DNA from 2 places in the Proteus sp. MB838 genome. Region 2 is predicted to be linked to the other one. Evidence: predicted binding sites of a transcription regulator. Region 2 holds the regulator's gene; the other holds the start of a gene.
The links. Region 2 encodes CRP, which controls carbon source genes, mostly activating them, when cyclic AMP is high. Its sites were predicted from a motif close to ATGTGANNNNNNTCACAT; they were not measured.
Positions count from the first base shown of each region.

Region 1: ACYUCW_RS02740 (CidA/LrgA family protein) is a predicted target of CRP. The motif match lies at 1,578-1,595, and genes of this name have one in related genera.

Region 1 covers NZ_BAABMO010000004.1:37,872-41,306, forward strand. Annotated here, with positions in the region: gene cdd (cytidine deaminase) at 1-140, opposite strand, end outside; gene ACYUCW_RS02735 (CidB/LrgB family autolysis modulator) at 364-1,065, opposite strand; gene ACYUCW_RS02740 (CidA/LrgA family protein) at 1,059-1,526, opposite strand; gene metG (methionine--tRNA ligase) at 1,662-3,435, opposite strand, start outside.
Region 2 covers NZ_BAABMO010000024.1:25,402-28,836, reverse strand. Annotated here, with positions in the region: gene ACYUCW_RS11635 (aspartate aminotransferase family protein) at 65-1,282, shown strand; gene crp (cAMP-activated global transcriptional regulator CRP) at 1,370-2,002, opposite strand; gene ACYUCW_RS11625 (OsmC family protein) at 2,315-2,722, shown strand; gene ACYUCW_RS11620 (phosphoribulokinase) at 2,811-3,435, opposite strand, start outside.

The DNA.
Region 1 (3,435 bases), on a different contig from region 2:
CATTGTAACTGTGTTTTTAACGCATTAACTTGTTCTGCAGTGAACATTGCCGGAAATTCATCCTGCTCAAGATAAGGCGTAAGTGCTTGTTGTAATTGAGGGGATAAATCTGACCAAATTGCCTGAAAACGAGTATGCATATAGGTGTCTCCCATTAATCTTCTGCTATTGTAAGATTTTAGGCATCTTTACCTATTCTTATATGTGATTAAAATCATATTTTCAATGAAACTATTGCAACTGAATGATTAATTGGGAGATACATCTCAAATTTATAGTAAATTGATTTTAGCATTAGCATAAAAAACCTTCGCTCTGAACGAAGGTTTTTTATGTGTTCTATTGATTTAGCTAATTAGCTAATCAGCTAAAAAGGTGCAAAATAAAAGGAAAAATAAAAGGTGCGGTAAGTGAAGTAATAATACCGCAAGTCATTAATGCTAATGAACTATATGCCCCTTCAATATAATCGATTTCAGCTGCTCTTGCGGTACCCACTGCGTGAGAGACTGTTCCCATCGCTAAACCACGAGAAGCGTGAGTTGGAATACGTAATATTTTAAATAGCGTATGACCAAAAATGGCACCTAAAATACCTACTGCAATAACACATGCAGCACTGATTGCAGGAATACCACCTATGGAATCCGCAACAGCCATTGCGATAGGGGTTGTTACCGATTTAGGCAAAATGGAGGCGGCAATTTCAGGAGTAGCACCAGCCCATAATGCAATCGCTGTACCACTAGCCATGGCGGCGATACTACCAATAAAGCAGATACTAATTAACGATTTCCATTGTGCGCGTATTTGGTGTAATTGTTGATATAAAGGAATAGCTAAAGCAACAACAGCAGGTTGCAACAAGTCGTTAAGGATACGACTTCCGGCAAAATAATCCTCATAGGCGGTGTGTGTCACTAATAAAATAGGAATAATAACAACAATAGCAATCAATAACGGATTTAAAATAGGCCATTTAAATCGAGCAGCCAGTTTACGTGCTAAGTAGAAAATAATAAGTGTTAGCGGTAATGACCACCAAATATTCATTAATATTAACATTTTTTCTTCTCACTTAACGCTCTGTCGTCGTCTTGTTGTTCTGCTAATTCTACATCCTCTACTTTATCGGGTTTAGCACCGATAATAGGACGTTCACGATGCACGTAATGTGAGCAGTAAGCGACTAGCGCCATCACCGCAAAGGTACTGACAACACAGGCCAGAACAATAGGAAAGAGTTGTTGGCTTAATAAATTATAATAGTTCATTACACCCACCCCGATAGGAATAAAGAGCAATGACATATTTTTCAGTAAAATATTACCACCGGGTTTTACCCAACGTAATGGAATAAGCTGGAAGGCAAGTAAACCAAATAGAATAAGTAGTCCAACAATACTGCCTGGCACCGCGAAAGGTAATAAGGCTGAAATAAGATTACCGGCAAAAAGACAAAGATAAAGTATAAAAAATGATCGTATATAGTGCCAGATTGTGATCTGCACCCGCTTAGATTTCATAGATATGTGTCCTAAATCAACTGACGTATTTATCATACACCAATTTTCAAAGTGTGCTATGGATCACAATAAAAAAAGAGCGGGGCTCTTTATAGAACCCCGCTTTGTATTTGCATTTTGAATAAAGGTCAGTTTTTATTTCACTTGGTGACCCGGTTTAGCCCCACTATCTGGGCTAAGTAAGAAAATATCTTCACCACCAGGGCCTGCGGCCATCACCATACCTTCTGAAATTCCAAAACGCATTTTGCGAGGTGCTAGGTTTGCAATCATAACAGTTAAGCGACCTTCTAATACTTTCGGATCAGGGTATGCAGAACGAATGCCGGAGAATACTTGGCGTGTTTCTCCCCCTAAGTCCAGTATTAATTTTAGCAACTTATCTGAGCCGTCAACGAAATCAGCCTGTTTAATTTCAGCAATGCGCATATCAATTTTGGCAAAATCATCAAATTTAATAGTTTCTTGAATAGGCGCGTCTGCTAATGGACCCGTGATTTCTTTGACTGGCGCAATGGTACTTTTTGAAGCTTCTACCATTGCATTGGCTTTATCCATTTCAATACGATTAAACAATGCTTTAAATTTAGTAATTTCATGGTTTAACAGCGGTTGCGACAGAGCATTCCAAGTTAATTCAGTTTGTAAGAAGGCTTCTGAACGTTCTGTTAAAGAAGGTAGAATTGGTTTTAAATAAGTCATCAGTACACGGAATAAGTTAATTCCCATAGTACAAATAGCTTGCAACTCAGCCTCTTTACCTTCTTGTTTAGCAACCACCCAAGGCGCTTTTTCATCAATATAGCGGTTAGCTTCGTCTGCTAATGCCATAATTTCACGAATGGCTTTACCAAATTCACGGTTTTCAAAACATTGTGCGATGCTTTCTTGCATATCGACGAAATGTTGATATAACTTCGCATCATCAAGGCTTGCCGCTAATTTGCCATCAAAGCGTTTACTGATAAAACCCGCAGTACGGGACGCGAGGTTAACCACCTTGTTGACGATATCGCTGTTTACACGCTGTACAAAGTCTTCTAAGTTTAGGTCAATATCATCAATACGTGATGAAAGTTTTGCCGCATAGTAATAGCGTAGGCAATCAGCATCAAAGTGATCAAGATAGGCACGTGCCGTAATAAAGGTGCCGCGAGATTTTGACATCTTCGCACCATTGACGGTGACATAGCCATGCACAAATAGGTTGGTTGGTTTACGGTATTCACTACCTTCTAACACTGCCGGCCAGAATAAGCTGTGGAAATAAACGATATCTTTACCGATAAAATGGTATAAGTCAGTTTTGCTCTCTTTGTTCCAGAACTCATCAAAGCTTAAATCACCACGTTTTTCACATAGGTTTAAGAATGAGCCCATATAACCAATAGGGGCGTCTAACCAAACATAGAAATATTTACCCGGCGCATCAGGGATTTCAAAACCGAAATAAGGGGCGTCACGGGTGATATCCCACTGTTGCAGACCGCTGTCAAACCACTCTTGCATCTTATTGGCTACTTGCTCTTGCAATGCACCGGAGCGGATCCACTCTTGCAACATATTGCTAAAGGCTGGGAGATCAAAGAAATAGTGTTCAGTTTCACGCATTACCGGCGTTGAACCCGATACCACAGAGCGAGGATTAATTAATTCTGTCGGGCTATAAGTTGACCCACATACTTCACAGTTATCACCATATTGATCGGGCGCTTTACACTTAGGGCAAGTCCCTTTAACAAAACGATCAGGCAAGAACATGCCTTTTTCTTCATCATAAAGTTGAGAAATCGTTTTACTTTTAATATGACCATTTTTTTTCAGGGCTAGATAAATTTTCGTCGATAATTGACGATTTTCTTCACTGTGTGTGGAGTGATAATTATCGTAGCTGATATTAAAACCGGCA
Region 2 (3,435 bases):
ATTTTTTATTCATATTTAGTGATTATATTTTCATTGTATAGCTAAATGTCGGTCAGGTGGGGTAATGATAAATCAACGTATTAATAGGGCAACTTACGATCAGGTAATGTTGCCAATTTATTCACCAGCAGATTTTATTCCTGTTAAAGGGCAAGGTAGCCGTGTTTGGGATCAACAGGGAAAATCCTATATTGATTTTGCTGGTGGTATTGCTGTTCTAGCGCTTGGGCATGCGCATCCACTATTGAATAAAGCACTGCAAGAGCAAAGTGAGAAGCTTTGGCATGTAAGTAATGTGTTTACTAATGAGCCAGCATTATGTTTAGCTCAGAAATTAATCCAACATACTTTTGCTGAGCGTGTCTTTTTTGCCAATTCTGGGGCAGAAGCGAATGAAGCCGCACTTAAATTAGCACGACATTACGCTATTACCCGTCATAATCCTTATAAAACGAAGATAATTGCCTTCCACCACGCCTTTCATGGTAGAACATTTTTTACAGTCTCTGTTGGGGGACAACCTAAATATGCGGATGGTTTTGGTCCTAAACCTGCGGATATTATACATGTCCCTTTTAACTCTCTTGATGCTGTAAAAGCCGTGATTGACTCTCATACTTGTGCCGTAATACTGGAGCCTATCCAAGGTGAGGGCGGAGTGACACCGGCGACAGCGGAGTTTATGCATGGCTTACGTACACTATGTGATAAGCATCAAGCGCTATTAATTCTTGATGAAGTACAAACGGGTATGGGGCGAACCGGCAAACTATTTGCTTATATGCACTATGATATACAGCCCGATATTATTACCAGTGCCAAAGCATTAGGTAGTGGTTTTCCTCTCAGTGCGATGTTAACCACCGAGGATATCGCTTCGGTAATGGGGGTAGGAACACATGGTACGACTTATGGGGGGAACCCATTAGCCTGTGCAGTAGGCAATGCTGCTTTTGATTTAATCAACACTCAGGCGGTATTAGAAGGTGTCAGTGAGCGTCATCGTTGGATAGTGGATGAATTGCAGGCGATAAACCAAACTTATGCTGTGTTTTCTCAAATTCGTGGACAAGGCTTATTAATTGGCGCGCAGTTAGCACCACTGTATGCAGGTAAAGCAAAAGAGTTACTTGCACTGGCCTCTAAGCATGGCTTAATGATGTTAAATGCCGGGGCTGATGTAATACGCTTTACGCCAGCGTTGATTATTACCCTCGAAGAGTTACAAGAGGGCATGAATGCGTTACGAAAAGCGCTTGATGAGTTTGTAAAAGCAGAGTGAATTCAAATGTAAAACCCCATCATTGCGATGGGGCTTCATACAAAATAATCACTGTCCATCAGTTAAATGGGCTGTTTTCAATGCAACTTAACGAGTACCGTAAACAACGATAGTTTTACCGTGTGCTGAAATGAGGTTTTGATCTTCCAGCATTTTTAAAATACGGCCTACAGTTTCACGTGAACAACCTACAATTTGACCGATTTCCTGACGTGTAATTTTAATTTGCATGCCATCAGGATGCGTCATTGCATCAGGTTGTTTAGCTAAATTTAATAAAGTTTGTGCAATACGACCTGTTACATCAAGGAAAGCAAGGTTACCTACTTTTTCTGATGTGGTTTGTAATCTATTCGCCATTTGAGCGGAAAGGCGCATCAGAATGTCAGGATTGACCTGAATTAATTGGCGGAATTTTTTATAGGAAATTTCTGCTACTTCACAGGCTGTTTTTGCTCTAACCCATGCACTACGTTCTTGATCTTCTTCAAATAATCCAAGTTCACCGATGAAGTCACCTTGGTTTAGGTAGGAAAGGATCATCTCTTTTCCTTCTTCATCTTTAATAAGAACAGCCACGGAACCTTTAACAATATAATAAAGTGTTTCCGCTTTTTCACCTTGGTGGATCAGCGTGCTCTTGGATGGATATTTGTGAATATGGCAGTGTGACAAAAACCATTTAAGAGTCGGGTCTGTTTGCGGCTTGCCGAGAACCATTCGCGTTATCCTCTGTACGTTAATGCAGCCTTTCAAAACGGATTGACACCCTTTTGATACAGCGTGCTTAAAATCCTATCTTTACCGATTAACTTCCTGAGAATTCGGAAAGTTAATAAGGAATAGATTATAATAAATGAGAAAATAATGCATTGATCTTAACCACTATCATCAAGCAGATATTGTTTTTAACACAGTTAACGCATTAAGTCTCGTTTTACGCAGTCAGCATAATAAACCTATTTGCTAATTGCTAGTTGAATTATGAGAATGTACTCTTTTAGTCTTAGTTGTATTTAGGGGAAAAATAAAATGGAAGCACGTGTTAAATGGGTTGAAGATTTATCTTTTGTTGGCGAATCATCTTCCGGCCATCAAGTTATGATGGATGGTAATTCAGGTGATAAAGTGCCTAGTCCGATGGAAATGGTATTAATTGCTGCGGGTGGTTGTAGTGCTATTGATGTGGTGAGTATCTTACGTAAAGGTCGCCACCAAGTCATTGAATGTGAGGTAAAATTAACATCAAAGCGTCGTGAAGAGGCACCTCGTTTATTTACTGATATTAATTTACATTTCATTGTTTCCGGCAAAGCGTTGACAGATAAAATTGTTGAGCGAGCTGTACAATTATCAGCAGAAAAATATTGCTCTGTTTCTTTAATGTTAGGAAAAGCGGCCAATATTACGCACTCTTTTGAAATTAAAGATCCTGAATAAATTTGATATTTTAAAATAAATTTTAATATATAAAATAATATCCCTAAAATACGGGGATATTATTTTCGTCAAAAATAACATATCTATTTTAGCTAATTTTTTCACCATTCAATAATTTCTTCACCAGTGGTGCCATGATTAATTCCATCGCTAAGCCTAATTTCCCTCCTGGAACAACAATAGTATTGATAGTCGACATAAATGAACCATGCAACATTGCCAATAGATAAGGGAAATCGATATCGGTTAAGCCACGAAAGCGAATAACAATAAAACTTTCATCCAGTGTTGGAATAGCTTTAGCTGAGAAGGGATTAGAGGTATCCACCGTAGGAACGCGTTGGAAATTGATATGAGTACGAGAAAACTGTGGAATGATGTAACTGATATAATCATCCATCGAACGTACCACAGAATCTCTCACCGCTTCTTGAGAGTGCCCGCGCTCTGTGGTGTCTCTAATTAATTTTTGTATCCATTCAAGGTTAACAATAGGCACAACACCGACTAATAGGTCAACGTGTTGAGCGACATTATGTTGATCGGTAACGACTCCACCATGCAATCCCTCATAAAATAAAATATCTGTTTTTTCTGGCAATGCTTCCCAAGGTGTAAATGTCCCGGGTAATTGGTTATAAGGGGTTGCTTCATCATAAGAATGAAGATATTTGCGAAATTGCCCTTGCCCTGTTTGGCTATAGTGACTTAGG